Regions from separate parts of the Alishewanella maricola genome, predicted to be linked through region 1. Evidence: predicted binding sites of a transcription regulator. Region 1 holds the regulator's gene; each other region holds the start of a gene.
What was found. Region 1 encodes MetJ, which represses methionine synthesis genes. Its sites were predicted from a motif close to TAGACGTCTAGACGTCTA; they were not measured.
Positions count from the first base shown of each region.

Region 1 (6,133 bases):
AATACGCTGCATGTGCACATTAGTATTAATCTGTACTGAGCATAGCGGTAGGGTTTTCATGGCGATGGTTGTAGCACAATAAAAAAACGCCATGCTCAGCATGCTAGCTAAGACATAGCGTTAAGTGGGAACAACCTATGGCTAAAACGATGGTACAGCAAATTCAAACAACCGGTTATTGACCACCTGATAACACTTGGTTGATTGAAGAGGAAGAGCTGTCTGGTTTAATACTGGCGCAGTTGCTGCCGCTTTGCTCACAACTGACTCCGCGAATACGACTACCGACAGAGCGGCTATCATAAAGCCCTGAAGAATTTAACCGTTTGACTAAACCGGCAAGCATGTTGTTCATTTGAATTTGCTGCCCCGTCACGCGGATGACCTCAATGTTTTCAACTTGCTGTAAATCTTTTACTAATTCTGCATGTTCATTGCTTGCTGCTAGTTCAGCGCTGACTTCCGCTAAATAAGGTTTGGCTTGGGTTTGCCCAGTTAACACTAAGCGTTTAAACAACTCCGCCGCCGCAACGAGATCTTTTTCAGTGCCAATACCATGTTGTTTAAGTTGGCCCAGTAACAGCATTGACGTTGCTAACTTTTGTTCTGACGCTTGCTCGAGTAATACCACAGCTTGCTCGATTTGCGTTGGATCTTCAGTTTGCAACAATGTTACTGCTTTTGCATATTGGGCTGGAGCATAATTTAAAGAGATGGCTTGTTCTAATAACCGGTCTGCTTCTGCGATATCTTGCTCAATAACAAAGCCATTTCGTAACCAATCTGACATCAAGTAAACTGACATGGGGTTGCGCTGGCGTACACCTTGGCGAAGATAGCGTAATGCTTGACTGGTATTCTGTTCTAAACCATCGCCTGTCGCATAAGACATGGCAACGATCGCCGCGGCATCGCCGCTACCTGCTCGAGCCAGTCGCATCAATTTACGCAGCTCTTTTGTGCAGTCAGTTTCAGTGCATATTTGCTCATTGTTTCCGGCATTTTGTGCAGTGGCGGGCAGGCTAATACTGATGCTACTTACGAGAATAAGTGCAGAGATCGATAAAAGGCGCATGGCATAACCTCATTAACTAAATATTTACCAGATATTGTAGTGATATTTTAATGACGGTCAAGGGATGTCGCTAAAATTAATAGTGATTTGTTTTGTTTATGTTAAATTTTGGTGGTAACTAGTTCAACATATAAATACTCAGCAAGAGATTGGGTTTTAAGTGTATAGGCTTCTTTATGGCTAGCGCATTTCTTGCTATAAGAAGAGAAGAAAATATCAACAAGAAGGTGGTCATACTTGCTTAGGCTGGTAGGTCCAGCAACAAATTGGTGTTTTTCTATTAAAGAGCTCATTAAAATGAGCCTTCATCTGGCTTGCTGTAAAACAATAATAAGCATAATTGCAGCCTGTCGCCGCTTACCTTACTCCAGGACAATTAGAATGACAGATTTCAGAGAACAGGCACTTCGCTACCATGCCGAACCCCGCCCAGGAAAAATTAGTATTGAAATTAGCAAACCGGCTGAAACCGTCCGCGATCTTGCGCTAGCTTACAGCCCAGGTGTGGCGGAGCCCGTTCGTGAAATTGCTGCTGATCCAGACAATGTTTATAAATATACCGCTAAAGGTAACTTAGTCGCTGTGATTTCTAACGGTACTGCGATTTTAGGTTTGGGCAATCTGGGGCATTTAGCATCAAAACCGGTGATGGAAGGTAAAGCCTTGTTGTTTAAACGCTTTGCCAACTTAGATTCGATTGACATTGAAGTGTCACATCGCACAACGGAAGAGTTTATAACGACGGTTGCCAATATTGCCGATACCTTTGGTGGTATTAATTTAGAAGATATTAAAGCGCCAGAATGTTTTGAAATAGAGAAAGAGTTAATCAAACGCTGCAACATCCCGGTGTTTCATGATGATCAGCATGGTACAGCAATAGTCACTGCTGCCGGTATGCTTAATGCGTTAGAAATCCAAGGTAAGGATATTAAACACGCCATTATCGTTTGTATGGGTGCGGGTGCTGCGGCTATTGCTTGCATGGAGTTATTAATTAAATGCGGTGCCATGCGTGAGCATATCTATATGTTGGATACCAAAGGGGTGATCCATGCTCGGCGCGAAGATTTAAACCAATATAAATCGTTATTTGCCAATAATACCGATAAACGGACTTTAGAAGATGCTTTACAAGGGGCGGATGTTTTTGTTGGTGTATCGGGCCCCGATGTGTTGCCAGCAGAAGCTTTAATGTTAATGGCAGATAAGCCTGTTATTTTTGCTTGTTCAAACCCTGATCCGGAAATTAAGCCTGAGCTCGCGCACGCGGCTCGACAAGATCTGATCATGGCAACAGGTCGCTCTGATTACCCTAATCAAGTGAATAATGTTTTGTGCTTCCCGTTTATTTTCCGTGGTGCTTTAGATGTACGTGCCAGTGAAATCAATGACGCAATGAAACTTGCAGCAGTAGAAGCGATCCGCTCAATTGCTAAAGAGCCGGTGCCAGCCGAAGTTTTGGCGGCGGCTGATGTATCAGCTTTAGAGTTTGGTAAATCTTACATTATTCCAAAACCGATGGATCCGAGATTGTTACCTCGAGTGGCACGTGCTGTGGCGGAAGCCGCGGTAAACTCTGGCGTTGCTCGTTTACCACTGCCTGATAATTACTATAAGTAAGCTGAGCCGCTTATAAAAAAAACCGCCTATTGGCGGTTTTTTTATTCTTCGTCGTTTTCTGCTTCAATGATGACTGGGATGGGTTTACCCATGCTGGTCAAAATCTGCCGAACTTCAGCAGGAATTTGATGCGGATTATCTTTACGTAGATCGTCATCAGCCGGTAATGGCTGGCCAGTAAAGGCGTGCAAAAAGGCTTCGCACAATAACTCACTATTTGTCGCATGCCGTAAGTTGTTCACTTGGCGGCGAGTGCGTTCGTCAGTTAGCACTTTTAAAACATTCAGCGGGATCGATACGGTAATCTTTTTAACTTGTTCTGATTTTTTACCGTGTTCCGCGTAAGGGTGAGCATACTCACCATTCCACTTAGCCATAAGGGTCCCTTGTTATTGGTCGAGAGAAATTGCTCGCGCAAGTGCGAAATTCTACTGTTTTCTCTGTTACAGTCAAACACTGTGCAACAAATAAACATTATAGACGGCTAAATGGTTTGACTTCCAGTGTTAACGCATTATACTTTTTGGACATCTAAACATCCAAAAGGGCGTATTATGACCAAGCGTCATCCAGCGACTATCGTTGCTCGAGCGGGTATTGCGGAAGATACCGCCTTTGGTGCAGTGACACCACCGATTTACCTCACTTCAACTTATCAACTTCCGGCATTAGGGCAGCCAGGTCCTTATGATTATTCACGTTCAAATAACCCTACCCGCGATGTATTAGGGGAGGCGTTAGCCGAACTCGAAGGCGGTGCTAAAGCGATTATCACCAATACTGGTATGTCAGCTTGTTTGTTAGCACTGCAATTACTAACACCCTCTGACACCTTAGTGATCCCGCATGATTGTTATGGTGGTAGTTATCGATTATTTACCAATTTGGCGCAAAAGAAGCAGGCTTTTAAATTACACATTATCAATTTTCAAGATGCCGATTGGGCCGAGCAATTACGGTTAAGCCAAGCCAGCATGATTTGGTTAGAAACACCGAGTAACCCATTACTGCAAATTACTGATGTGCGAGCGGTTTGTCAGTTAGCGGCCAGCCTCAAAGCCAAAGTGGTGGTGGATAACACCTTTTTATCGCCAGTATTACAGCAGCCCCTCTCCTTAGGTGCAGATTTAGTCATACACTCGACGACGAAATTTATTAATGGCCACTCTGACATTATCGGCGGTGCCGTGATTGCTAAGGATCTGGCGGTTGGCGAAGAATTAAAATGGTGGGGAAACTGTTTAGGCTTAACCGGTGGAGCATTTGATGCCTATCTTACCTTGCGAGGCTTAAGAACGTTAAACTTGCGCTTAAAGCTGCAACAAGAAAATACGGCTGCAGTGGTCGATTTTTTAGCGGCGCATCCTTTAGTTGCTAAAGTGTATTATCCCGGGCTGACAAGTCATCCTGGGCATCAGATTGCTAAAGAACAGCAATTGGGTTTTGGGGCGATGTGTAGTTTTGAGTTGAACGCTCCTGCGGCATTGTTAAAAGATTTTTTCAATGCTCTAGAGTATTTTACTTTGGCACAGTCACTGGGAGGCACTGAAAGTTTAATCTGTCATCCTGCTTCAATGACGCATGCTTCGATGGATGCGGCGGCGCAGCAGCGAGCGGGTATTGCTGCCACCTTAGTGCGTTTATCAATAGGCATTGAAGATGTGGCAGATTTACGTGCTGATTTGCAACAAGCGCTAAACGTGGTAGCTCAGCGTTTAGCTGACTAAAACAACTCATCTAGCTTAGGCAACAGATGATTTAATGCTTGTTGCCGAAGTTATTTTTTAATAATATGTGAGCTCTCGCTAATATCTGAAATTCATTAACTTAATGATTTCTTTATTTTAGTTCGTGTTTGTTGGTTTCTTTATACCGTAAAATCAAGTTCCTTAAGCAGGTAACACGCTTGGCATTGTTAATTAAATTCGGTTAATCTAAAGTACATTAGTAGCTAAGCGCTAACGCTACAGCCAAGGAATTGGACTTCTGCATGCTTTTATCGGGCCTGTGTCGGCATCGGCGACATGTTTATCATTTTTTCTGCTTTTTGTTGTGTACTGTATTTTTTAATACGGCAGCGGCTTCTGCTGCAAAGCATATTCCTAGCTTAGATAATTATTTTAAAGAAACGCTCAACACTCGATCCGGCTTACCGCACAACACTATTAATGCTATTACTCAAACGCCGGATGGCTATATGTGGTTTGGCACTTGGGAAGGCGTTGCACGGTATAACGGTCGCGAATTTCGCATTTTTGATCGTAACCCCCAAACCGGTTTGCCAGATGTCGGCGTGCGTACTTTTCATTTGGATAAACATAATGTTTTGTGGATAGGTGGTGCACGTGGCGGGTTGGTTAAAGTACAAGATGGGCAATGGCAAGCTTTTCCCCCTTTTGGTGAATTGATTAATCGTTTGTTTATGGATAATCAAGATCGATTATGGGTTGCTACCGAGGGGCAGGGGCTTTACATGCAAGATGCCACCGGTAAACGCACACATTTTACGCTTGACGATGGATTACCCTCTCTCCAAATTCACAGTTTGCAACAAGATGCCAACGGCTTACTGTGGGTTGGCACCGCGAATGGATTGGTTTACTTAGATGCACAATTGCAAATTCAACCGGTTGCTGCAGACGAATTTAATGGCGTACCGATATTTGCATTGGAATTAAATCATCAAGCAGCGTTACTAGTGGGCACAGAACGTGGCCTTTACCTGGCACAGCCAAGTCAATCTAAGCCATTAACTTTATTAGATAATGTTCCGGTGTCGGCCATATTGCAGGAGAACTCAGACATTCTATGGATTGGCACTATAGATAGAGGCTTATTACGCTTACATAACGGTATTACTGAATCTTTAGATATGCGGCAGGGCTTACCCAATAATCGTATTTTAGCTTTGTTAAAAGACAAAGAAGGTAATTTGTGGGTTGGAACAAATGGCGGCATTTTTCGTTTAAGAGATGCGCCTTTTAATACCATGACTACCGAAGTCGGATTAGCCGGAAATTATACCCGTGCTCTGTTATCGCATTCTAATGGCTGTATGTATGTTGGTAGCAGCCGCGGTTTAACTCGTATTTGTAATGGTGCGTTCAGTATTATTGATTTAACGGCAGTCAGTGTCGGGCAGTCGGTGTTAAGTCTAGCGGAAGGACCCGATCAAACGGTGTTAGTGGGCACCTATGCCGATGGTTTAATTGAACTGCAATATGATCAGATCCGACGCCATTATGATACCGGGAACGGTTTACCAGCCAATGAAGTTCGAGCCATCCTACCTCTGGGCAACGGTCAAATGTGGGTAGGCACGTCTAATGGTGTTAGTCTTATAAAGGATGATGGTATTTTAAGTTTAGGCGTTGCAGATGGTTTACCCAGTTCTTTTGTTGTCTCGCTGTTTCAAACACCCGATCAGCGAATTTT
Region 1 covers NZ_JAEINI020000005.1:82,028-88,160, forward strand. Annotated here, with positions in the region: gene JAO78_RS09175 (tetratricopeptide repeat protein) at 176-1,075, opposite strand; gene JAO78_RS09180 (hypothetical protein) at 1,177-1,368, opposite strand; gene JAO78_RS09185 (malic enzyme-like NAD(P)-binding protein) at 1,457-2,698, shown strand; gene metJ (met regulon transcriptional regulator MetJ) at 2,740-3,075, opposite strand; gene metB (cystathionine gamma-synthase) at 3,253-4,425, shown strand; gene JAO78_RS09200 (ligand-binding sensor domain-containing protein) at 4,689-6,133, shown strand, end outside.

Region 2 (6,133 bases), on a different contig from region 1:
GCTTAACGCTAACTCGATGGTTGGCATTGCCGCTCTTAAGCGTGCATCAGAGGTAACAACCCCCTCACTAACAGGGACATTTAAATCTTCGCGGATTAACACTCTTTTACCGCTAAGATCCAGTTCGGACATGCGAATTACTGACATTTTATTCTCCATTGCAAAAAGCTTACCCTGCCATAGCTCTGGCGGTATCCAACATACGATTGGCAAAACCCCATTCGTTATCGCACCAAACTAGACACTTAACTAATCGTTTATGACTAACCCGCGTTTGCGAGCCATCAACAATACAGGAATGTGGATCATGATTAAAATCGACAGAAACCAAAGGCTCTTCAGTATAATCTAGGATACCGCGCAATGCTTGTTGGCTGGCTTCGCGTAACACCCGATTAATATCATGAATACTGACATCGTGATCTAAAGTCACGCTTAAATCCATTGCCGTGACATTTAACGTAGGCACCCGCACTGCAATGGCTTCAAAACGGCCGGCCAAGTGTGGCATGATGCGTTCGATACCCAAGGCTAATTTGGTATCCACCGGTATAATCGATTGACTGGCCGCTCTCGTGCGGCGTAGATCGGGATGATAAGCATCGATTACTTGTTGATCATTCATCGAGGCATGAATCGTTGTGATGGTACCGCTTTCCACACCAAAATGCTGATCGAGCACCTGAATCACCGGCACGATACAATTGGTAGTGCAAGAACCGGCTGAAATAACTTGCATGCTCGATTCGAGTAAATGCTGATTAATACCAAATATAATAGTGGCATCAATGTCAGCTGCCGCGGGATGTGAAAATAACACTTGCTTGGCACCCGCATCGAGATGCCACTGTGCGTGCTCTCGCGTAGAAAAAATGCCGGTGCATTCCAGTACCACATCTACTGCTAATTCGCGCCAGGGTAATTCCAGCGGATCGGCCTCTGCAAACAGGGCAATATTATCGCCAGCCACCGTTATCCCACCCGGAAACGATTGCACAGCATAACCAAATCGACCATGCGAGCTGTCATACTTTAATAAATGTGCGACACCAGCTGCGTCGGCCAATTCATTAATCGCGACGACTTGAAATTGCTGTTGCCAGCCATTTTCATAAATAGCACGTAAGATATTGCGTCCAATACGGCCAAAGCCATTTATTGCCAGTTTTATTGCCATAAACGTAACTGCAAGAACCTTATCTGCGGGTAATACTGTGCACCTAACGCGCCGTGCTAATATGAAATGAAGCAGAGTGATGATGCAATTCATCACCACTTTACCTCATGCATCCTTGCTGGCGTAACGAGGCATTGTTGGCCCCATTAGCGTTGAAATGAACAGCACAGACTCAATAAGAGCCGTTATAAAAGCTTAACTTAACTCAGTAATTGCTGAGCAGCCTCAAGTACTTTTTCGGTAGTAATACCAAAGTGAGCAAATAATTGCTCTGCCGGTGCTGACTCACCAAAAGAGTTCATACCAATGATGGCACCGTTCAAACCCACATACTTATACCATGTATCTGTAATGCCCGCTTCTACCGCAACACGTTTGGTCACGGCTTTTGGCAAAACGGCTTCACGATATGTAGCATCTTGTTGCTCAAACACATCAGTAGATGGCATGGAAACAACTCGTACCGCTTTTCCGTCAGCTTGTAATTGTTTTGCTGCTTGCATAGCCAGTTCTACTTCTGAACCTGTGGCAATAAAAATCAGTTCAGGTGCATCAGTGCTATCTAATAGCACATAACCACCACGTTTAATCGCGTCTAATTGCTCAGCATTACGGGTTTGTTGCACCAAGTTTTGACGCGTAAAAATCAGGCTGCTTGGTCCTTCAGTTCGCTCAATAGCTTGTTGCCAAGCCACCGCTGATTCAACTTGGTCACAAGGACGCCAATTCATTAAATTAGGGGTAACACGTAAGCTGGCCAGTTGCTCTACCGGTTGGTGTGTTGGACCATCTTCACCTAAACCAATCGAGTCGTGCGTATAAACAAAAATAACCCGTTGCTTCATTAGTGCGGCCATGCGCACGGCATTGCGTGCATATTCCATAAACATTAAGAAAGTCGCACCATATGGTACAAAGCCGCCATGCAAGGCAATACCATTCATCATGGCTGACATACCAAACTCACGCACGCCGTAATAAACATAATTACCGCTGGCATCCTTGGCAGTCAGAGGCTTACTGCCCGACCAAATAGTCAGGTTAGAACCGGCTAAATCAGCCGAACCGCCCATAAACTCAGGCAATAAGGGGCCAAAATTATTTAGTGCATTTTGCGATGCTTTGCGCGTGGCAATCGTTGCCGGGTTAGCTTGTAGCTTGGCGATATAGGCCTGGCTTTGCTCAGCCCAATTTGCCGGTAATGCACCGCTACTACGACGTAAAAACTCCGCAGCTAAAGCGGGGTGAGCGGCTTGATAGCTAGCAAAAAGCTGTTGCCACTTAGCTTCTGCTTGTTGGCCAGTGGCTTTCGCATCCCAATCTGCATAAATATCAGCAGGAATATCAAAAGGCGCATGTGGCCATTGTAAAAAGGCGCGAGCAGCGGCAATTTCGGCATCGCCCAGCGGTGCACCATGACAATCATGGCTACCACCTTTATTTGGTGAACCATAACCAATCACCGTTTTACAACAAATCAAGGTAGGCTTATCGGTAACCGCACGCGCTTGCTCAATGGCCGCTTTTACTGCTTCAGGATCATGCCCATCGACATTCGGCACAACGTGCCAGCCATAGGCCTCAAAGCGTGCTGGAGTATTATCAGTAAACCAGCCTTCAACGTGGCCATCGATAGAGATACCGTTATCATCCCAAAAGGCTATCAGCTTACCTAAGCCTAAAGTACCCGCTAAAGAACAGGCCTCATGCGAAATGCCTTCCATCAAGCAGCCATCGCCTAAGAACACGTAAGTAAAGTGATCAACGATATCAAAACCTGGCTGATTAAATTGTGCGGCTAAGGCTTTTTCTGCTAAAGCCATACCTACGGCGTTGGTAATACCCTGCCCTAATGGACCCGTAGTGGTTTCTACACCGGGGGCATAACCGTATTCTGGGTGACCCGGGGTTTTAGAGTGTAATTGACGAAATTGTTTTAGATCGTCAATGCTTAATTGATAACCACTAAGATGTAGTAAAGAATAAATCAGCATTGAGCCATGGCCGTTTGATAACACAAAGCGATCACGATCAGCCCAATTTGGATTGGTTGGGTTATGCTTCAAGTAATCTCGCCAGAGTACTTCGGCAATATCTGCCATGCCCATGGGTGCACCTGGGTGGCCCGATTTAGCTTGTTGTACCGCATCCATGCTGAGTGCACGGATAGCATTAGCAAGTTGTTTACGAGATGGCATGTTTACTCCTGAAAATTGGGCGCAAGGCAAGTTAAGCGCCTAGCTTGCTGCTTAAATTACCACTATTTTCACTCAGCTGCCGGCAGATGGCAAATGTTAATCTTGCTAGATGCCTTTATTTCCTTGGCATCTGATCTAAAAACAGCGCCTGGCGTAATTGACGGAAAGAAAGACGTCTGGGCGTCAAATATTACTGGTAATTACCCGCAATTTTCACTAAAATTAGCGGCTATTTTTTTGGCGCCCATCACTTTGCAACCTGCACTGGCATTGCTTGCCGGTACAAGCTTTTGCAAATAGGCGTAATTTTAGACAGGCGCTTTGGCGCATTCCGCATTAACCAACGTGGTGGAAAACAACTAATGGCACAACATATTTTCACGTCTGAGTCAGTTTCTGAAGGACATCCGGATAAAATTGCCGATCAGATTTCAGACGCAGTGCTGGATGCAATATTAGAACAAGACAGTAAAGCACGTGTTGCGTGTGAAACTTTCGTTAAAACCGGTATGGTGCTTGTGGGTGGTGAAATCACTACTTCAGCTTGGGTTGATATCGAAGAGATCGTTCGCAAAACCGTGCGTGAAATTGGTTATACCCATTCAGACATGGGCTTTGATGCTGACTCTTGCGCAGTGTTAAACGCAATTGGTAAACAATCTCCTGACATCAACCAAGGTGTTGACCGTGCCGATCCAAGCGAGCAAGGCGCAGGTGACCAAGGTTTAATGTTTGGCTATGCAAGCAACGAAACCGACGTTTTGATGCCTGCTCCTATTACTTATTCGCACCGTTTAGTACAGCGTCAGGCGCAAGTACGTAAAGACGGTACCTTACCGTGGTTACGTCCCGATGCGAAATCGCAGTTAAGCTTCATTTATGAAGACGGTAAGCCCATCGGTATTGATGCAGTAGTCTTGTCGACACAGCATTGTGACACCATCAGCACCGCTGATTTGCGTGAAGCCGTTATGGAAACCATTATCAAGCCAGTATTACCGGCAGAATGGCTCACCAGCAAAACCAAATATTTTATTAACCCTACTGGCCGTTTCGTCATCGGCGGTCCGATGGGCGACTGTGGTTTAACCGGTCGTAAAATCATCGTTGACTCTTACGGTGGTATGGCACGTCACGGTGGTGGCGCTTTCTCAGGTAAAGACCCATCAAAAGTTGACCGCTCAGCGGCTTACGCTGCACGTTATGTCGCGAAAAACTTAGTGGCTGCCGGCTTGGCCGAACGTCTTGAATTACAAGTGTCTTATGCCATCGGCGTAGCTGAACCAACTTCCATCAGCTTAGAAACCTTCGGTACTAGCAAACTGAGTGAAGATGAGTTAATTAAACTGGTGCGTGAACATTTCGATCTGCGCCCACATGGTTTAATTGAAATGTTGCAACTGGAAAGACCAATTTATCTGCCTACGGCCGCTTATGGTCATTTCGGCCGCAACGAGTTCCCGTGGGAACAAACCGATAAAGCCGAGTTACTGCGTCAGTACGCAAAATAAACAGTTGTTGTATAAAAACTAAAAAAAGGAGAGCTCAGCTCTCCTTTTTTCTTTTTTTAATGGCCGTTCAGCTGATTTGCCGCTTACCTGACGCTAACTTTTGTGTATGATTATTGGTTAGTTGTACCTTCCAGGGTCATTCACTGTAACAGTGAGTACACAATAAAAAATAAAAAAAGGATATGTTATGTCTGAACAAACCGCAGCCAATAACAATGGCTGGATGAATCGTGCGCTCAATACGATTGAAGTGGTGGGTAATAAATTGCCCGATCCTGCCGTATTATTTGCATTGTTAATGGTGATTGTTTGGGTAACCTCGTGGTTACTGTCGGGGGTGAGCTTTGATGAGCTGGACCCTCGCTCTGGTCAACAAATCGCCATAGTCAACTTGCTTTCGGGTGAAGCGTTAACGAACTTCACCTCCAATATAGTCAATACTTTTGTCACCTTCCCGCCGCTAGGTGTGGTACTGGTTGCTATGCTAGGTTTGGGCGTTGCCGAATATACCGGTTTTATTAATGCTGGCCTTCGCTCAATTTTATCCGTTACCCCGAAAATGCTACTGACCCCAGTACTTGTTGCGGTAGGTGTACTCAGTCACGTTGCGGTTGATGCAGGCTATGTGCTCGTGGTGCCGCTTGGCGCAGTGATATTTTATGCTGCAGGTCGTCATCCATTAGCTGGTATTGCTGCCGCCTTCGCGGGTGTATCCGGCGGCTTCTCAGCTACTTTCTTTGTGCCATCGAGCCTAGATCCGTTACTCGCCGGATTAACACAAACCTCAGCACAAATTCTTGACCCCAGCGTCACCATCAACCCGCTGAATAACTATTTCTTTACCACTGCGTCAACCTTTTTAATTATTGTCATTGGTTGGGTCTTGACGGATAAAGTAATTGAACCTCGCTTAAAAACAACTAAAGTTGATGGTGATACGTCACAAATGGTGACCATGGAAGCTTTATCGCCTAATGAATCTCGTGGTTTAAGAGCAGCAGGCTTGTCGATGTTAGCGGTTATCGCCTTACTTGCCTTAAGTATCGTGGTACCAGAACAAACACCTTGGGCAGCTAAACCAGAAGAGGTATTAGCCGGTGTAAACCCATTGCTTACTGCCGCCGCACCACTAATGAAATCGATTGTGACCATTATCTTTGTGTTCTTTTTAGTGCCAGGTATTGTATATGGTTATGTGTCTGGCTCGGTTAAAAATCACCGCGATGTGGTCAAGGGCATGAGCCATG
Region 2 covers NZ_JAEINI020000010.1:85,439-91,571, reverse strand. Annotated here, with positions in the region: gene JAO78_RS13420 (phosphoglycerate kinase) at 1-147, opposite strand, end outside; gene epd (erythrose-4-phosphate dehydrogenase) at 170-1,177, opposite strand; gene tkt (transketolase) at 1,378-3,375, opposite strand; gene metK (methionine adenosyltransferase) at 3,738-4,886, shown strand; gene JAO78_RS13400 (AbgT family transporter) at 5,074-6,133, shown strand, end outside.
Region 2: the regulator MetJ is predicted to act here: its motif matches at 3,545-3,562, upstream of metK (methionine adenosyltransferase).

Region 3 (6,133 bases), on a different contig from region 1:
CCGCAGCCGATCCAGATATTGTGGGTAATAGCGGTATTTTTACCAGCGCTGAATTTAACGGCGATGCCGAATTTCGTAAAACCGCGTCGGTGATGAAGCTGGTGGTCAATGGTTTTGCTGGAGCTGGCACCGTAACCATTGGTGGCTATGATTATCACACCGGCGAGCGGGGTACTGGCGAGCTACGTGATTTGCGCGCAGGCCGCTGTATTGGCGCTTGTTTAGAATATGCCGCCAGACGTAATCAGCCTTTAATGATTTATCTGTATTCTGATGGTTCGGTGGCTAGTAATGGCCGTATTGATGACAGCGTAAATGGCCGTGGCAAAGGCGAGTGGACCGGTGATAACTCATCAACCGCCGCCTCAGCTATGCTGGTGTATAACCCGAATGGTCGCCCCAGTTTATTGGGGGGCACGGCGCTCGAGCAAGCGCGTCATCAGCAAATTGGTTTTATGCGCCCTGATGCGTCGGTTGAAACGGGCTCATCGATGGCGGCCAATAATGTCAATTTATTAGTGCAAACGGTGATGCTCAATTATTTAGCCTTGCATGGTGAGCAAGGGCGACTCAGTGAGGTCGCGCCTTTCCATGGTTTAGGTAATGCCGCCAGCCAAGATCGCTTAACGGCGTTTGCGCCTATCGTTTAATGGCGCAGAGCAATTGATATAGCACGTTGCGCTGGCGCTGGGGTGGGTTGTTTAACCTTAGGGGCTAGCGCGCTAAACCCGATGAAAAATACAATTGATGCTCACTGCTGATAAAAATGGCTTCATAGTCTGCCTGTTGCTCAATCAGTGCCATACCTCGTTCAAGCCCTAGCACAAATAAGGTAGTCGACAGTGCATCGGTGCGTGTGGTGTCGGGGCCTAACACGGTTACACTCATTAAACCCGAAGGGCTTGTACCGCTTTTCGGATCTAAAATATGATGATAACGCACGCCATCTTCGATAAAGAACCGCTCATAATCCCCTGAGGTGCTAATGGCGCTATTAATAAGCGGTAATTGCGCCACGATATCGTCAGATTTACGTGGGTGTTTAATGGCGACTAACCAAGGACGACCGCGTTTATCACCCAATAAGCGCGTGTCACCGCCGGCGGTAACTAATGCATGTTGAATGCCCGCTTGCGCCAGTAACGCAATAGACCTTTCCACCGCATAGCCTTTGGCGATACCGCCTAAATCTATTTTGACACCGGCTTTAGCAAAGCGTACTTGGTTATTGGCCAGCAGCTGAATATGCTGGTAATTAATTAAACTGCGCTGCGCGGCTAAATCCTCGATACTGGGTTTGACATGCTGGCGATAATCATAGCTAAACCCGACCGAAGCAAAGCTAATGTCAAAGGCCCCGGCGCTTAATTCGGCGAGCTGTTCGGCTTGCTGTAACAACTGGTAAAACTCTTCACTGATGGTGACCGCTTGCTGGCTAGCATCGCGGTTAAGTAAGCTCAGCTCACTGCTTTCAAGGTAGGGGCTCATCAGTTGATTAATGCGTTCAAATTCGTTTTGCACGGCACTGATCAGCAAGGGGCCTTGGCTGTTATCGTCAGTCCAAAACTCGACATAGGCTTGCGTGCCCATGGTTTGAAACGGCTGGCGCTGCCACTCTGCTTCGGCAAACGTTGGCCATAGCCCGCTAAGAAGCCAAAGATAAAACAAAGCGCGGAGGTGAGTAGGTATAACGCGCATGGCGAGGATCCCATTATTCGCTATTGAATAGAGGGTACATTGTTGCAGAGCACAGGCGTGGACTCAATGTTTGTTGTTCAACAGTGCTAGAATAGTGACGGGGCTGCAATCAACAGTGGTCTGATTGTAAAGCAACACCTTAGATTACCGCATATTTCGTTTTAAATAGATCTTGGGTTGTCATGTCGGTATGTCACAACTTTAAAAAACATTTTCGCCAAGGCCGAAAACGTTTAGCGCTGCATAAAGCTTTGGCTGGAGCACGCTGTAAATACCTCCCTGTACGCTCCTCTTTTTCATCCCTGAAAAACACGTCTCCAGCCAAAGTTTACTTCGCTGTTAACTTGCCAAGCTTCAATCCGATCCTTGACGGTCAGAAACTAAACATTAAAAACCGTCATCGTCAGCAAGCTGTTCAGTCAAGCGAATACCGCTAAGAATATTAACTCCCCCTTTGAAGCGAGCCGACTGATCATCGTTGGCCAAGGTTTTAAGAAAACGGGTGTTTGAGTGCGGCGACGGTAGCGCCGCGCGAGTTACGTTTTCGCCTTGGACAACGCATGAGCAGCCGGGCTTTCGAGCGGAAGTGGGGTCGCATTTTCTTTGGGTACTTTTTTTTGGCGACGCAAAAGAAAGTATCTCGCCAAGGGCGAAAACGTTAAACGCTGCCTAAAGCTTCAGCTGGAGCTGGAGGATGCACAAAAATGGTATCGAATTTTCTTGGAGTAATTTTTTAACGATGCAAAAGAAATTATCTCTCCACAAGGTGACAGCTTGATTAGAGGGTCATACGGCCAATGCCGAAATAGACTAATAACCCAACCGCAGCACGCACAGCAAAGAATTGCCGCATATTTAGCCATCTAAACGTATAGAAGTTGACATTGAGCTGCTTTTTCAGCACAGTAAGCCATTAATCTGTGAGCGGAGTAGCTTATGCCAGTAAAAGTCATTGATCAGTTGCCAGCGGTAGAGGCTTTATCAGCAGAAAACGTCTTTGTGATGACAGAAAGCCGCGCTGCTTCGCAGGACATTCGGCCATTACGGATCGCCATCCTGAATTTGATGCCGAATAAAATCGTTACCGAAATCCAATTATTGCGTTTATTGGCCAATAGCCCGCTACAATTAGATATCGAGTTATTGCGCATTGATGATCATGTTAGTAAGCATACCTCAGAAAGCCATCTCAATTGTTTTTATCGTTATTTCTCTGATGTGCAAGATCAAAACTACGATGGTTTAATTATTACCGGGGCGCCTTTAGGCCTTGTTAACTATGAAGATGTTACCTATTGGCAGCAGTTTGGCGAGATTTTACGTTGGGCCGATACCCATGTGACCTCCACCTTATTTTTGTGTTGGGCAGCGCATGCGGCCTTGTATCATTATTATGGCTTACAACGTGAGATCCGCGGTGAGAAGTTATCAGGGGTGTATTGGCAAGACGTGAAGCAGCCTTTAAGCCCCTTAGTGCGTGGCTTTGACGATCAATTTTTAGTGCCGCATTCACGTTATGCGCAAGTGCCAATCCAAAAATATCAGCAGCATGCCGACTTACATATTTTGGCTGAAGCCGATGCCACAGGGGCTTACTTGCTACAGAACAGTCGGGGTAACCGGATCTTTGTTACTGGCCATCCAGAATATGATCTTACTACCCTCGATGAAGAGTATAAACGCGACCTAGCTGCGGGCATTAGTGCCTTGTTACCCGAAAACTACTATCGTAATAACGACCCGTTACAAGGGCCGCAGAAGCTATGGCAGGCGCATGCCTTTTTATTATTCAGTAACTGGTTAAACTACTATGTTTACCAAGCCACGCCTTTTGATATTAACCAAATTGGGCAGAACAGTTAAATGAATCGAAGCAAATTGACACCCGCTGCCCTACGAGCGCAGCTACAGCAACGCATTTTTATTCTGGATGGCGCCATGGGCACCATGATCCAGCAGCAAACGTTGGATGAAGCCGGTTATCGCGGCAGCGAGTTTGCCGATTGGCCATCGGATTTAAAAGGCAATAATGACTTACTCGTGCTAACACAGCCGGCGTTAATTGCCGATATTCATCGTCAGTATTTGCAAGCAGGCGCCGACATTATAGAAACCAATACCTTTAATGCGACGACGATTGCGATGGCAGATTACCAAATGTCGCATCTGGCGGCGCGGATTAATCGTGAAGCGGCAGCCTTAGCACGACAAGTGTGCGACGAATTTTTAGTAACCGAACCGCATAAACCCCGTTATGTCGCTGGTGTGTTAGGGCCCACTAACCGTACAGCATCTATTTCACCTGATGTGAACGATCCCGGCTATCGTAACGTTAGCTTTGATGAGTTAGTCACCGCCTATATGGAAGCCACGCTGGCATTAGTTGACGGTGGGGCGGATATCATTATGCTGGAAACGATTTTTGATACGTTAAATGCTAAGGCCGCAGCTTTTGCCGTATTACAGGTGTTCGACGAGCTTGGTTATAGTTTACCAGTGATGATCTCGGGCACTATTACCGACGCTTCTGGTCGCACCTTGTCAGGGCAAACTACAGAAGCGTTTTATCATTCGTTAGCCCACGTTGAACCCGTAAGCTTTGGTTTGAACTGTGCCTTAGGCCCAGATTTATTGCGGCCCTATGTCGAAACCCTGTCTGGTATTTCCTCGGCTTTTGTCTCAGTACACCCGAATGCCGGTTTACCCAATGAATTTGGCGAATATGATTTAGGCGCAACCGAGATGGCGGCAGAAATTGCCGATTGGGCGCAGCAAGGTTTCTTAAATATTGTTGGCGGTTGCTGTGGCACCACGCCAGAACATATCGCTGCAATCAGCCAAGCGGTAAAGGGTTTGCCTGCCCGTCAACCTAAAACACCCGACCATAGTTTTCATTTGGCTGGGTTAGAAGCTTTTTCGGTGGAGTGGTAATGCGACAGCAAGCACGATTTATCAATATTGGCGAGCGCACCAACGTAACCGGTTCGGCACGCTTTAAAAAACTGATCTTAAAAGGCGATTACGAAGCCGCGCTCGATGTGGCACGGCAGCAAGTTGAAAATGGCGCGCAAATTATCGATATCAATATGGACGAGGCGATGCTCGATAGCAAAGCCGCCATGGTGCGTTATTTAACCTTGCTCGCTTCTGAACCCGATATTTCTCGGGTGCCGATTATGGTTGACTCGTCTAAATGGGAAGTGATCGAAGCGGCCTTAAAGTGCATTCAAGGCAAAGCCGTGGTTAACTCTATTTCATTAAAAGAAGGTGAGTCGCCGTTCTTAAAGCAAGCACGCTTATTGCGACGCTACGGTGCAGCCGTGGTAGTGATGGCGTTTGATGAAAAAGGCCAAGCGGACACGCAGCAGCGCAAAGTTGAAATATGTCAACGGGCTTATAACATTTTGACCGAGCAGGTTGGCTTCCCACCCGAAGACATTATTTTTGACCCGAATATTTTTGCGGTCGCCACCGGTATTGAAGAGCACAATAATTACGCGGTCGACTTTATTGAAGCCACGCGTGAAATTAAACGGTTATGCCCTTACGCCAAAATCTCTGGTGGTGTGTCGAATGTGTCGTTCTCGTTTCGTGGCAATGACGCCGTGCGCGAAGCCATTCACTCGGTATTTTTATACCATGCGGTTGCCGCAGGTATGGATATGGGTATCGTCAATGCGGGTCAGTTAACCGTTTACGATGATATTCCGCTACTGCTGCGCGAACGGGTAGAAGATGTCATTTTAAATCGGCGTGATGATGCGACTGAGCGCTTATTGGATGTGGCGGCCCAGTTTAAAGGCGATGGCAGTGTGGCTGAAAAAGTCGATGATGCTTGGCGCAGTTTGCCAGTAGGTAAACGCTTAGAACACGCGTTAGTTAAAGGCATTACCGATTTTATTGAATTAGATACTGAAGAAGCACGGCAACAAGCAGAAAAGCCCTTACACGTGATTGAAGGGCCGTTAATGGACGGCATGAACGTGGTGGGTGACTTGTTCGGTGAAGGTAAGATGTTTTTACCTCAAGTGGTTAAATCGGCGCGGGTGATGAAAAAAGCCGTGGCCTACTTGCAGCCTTATATTGAACAAGACAAAGCGGGTGGCCAAGCGCAAGGTAAAATCTTGTTAGCCACGGTAAAAGGCGATGTGCACGACATTGGCAAAAACATTGTGGGCGTGGTGCTGCAATGTAATAACTTTGAAGTGATTGATTTAGGCGTTATGGTCTCGTGCGCAGAGATTTTACGGGTTGCCAAAGAACGTAATGTCGATGTGATTGGTTTGTCGGGCCTGATCACCCCCTCGCTTGATGAAATGGTGTATGTGGCTAAAGAAATGACGCGCTTAGGTTTTACTATTCCGTTATTAATTGGTGGCGCTACTACCTCTAAAGCGCATACCGCAGTGAAGATTGCACCACATTACCAGCATGG
Region 3 covers NZ_JAEINI020000001.1:373,733-379,865, forward strand. Annotated here, with positions in the region: gene JAO78_RS01835 (general secretion pathway protein GspF) at 1-650, shown strand, start outside; gene JAO78_RS01840 (FAD:protein FMN transferase) at 715-1,698, opposite strand; gene JAO78_RS01845 (homoserine O-succinyltransferase) at 2,635-3,561, shown strand; gene JAO78_RS01850 (homocysteine S-methyltransferase family protein) at 3,562-4,629, shown strand; gene metH (methionine synthase) at 4,629-6,133, shown strand, end outside.
Region 3: the regulator MetJ is predicted to act here: its motif matches at 2,555-2,572, upstream of JAO78_RS01845 (homoserine O-succinyltransferase).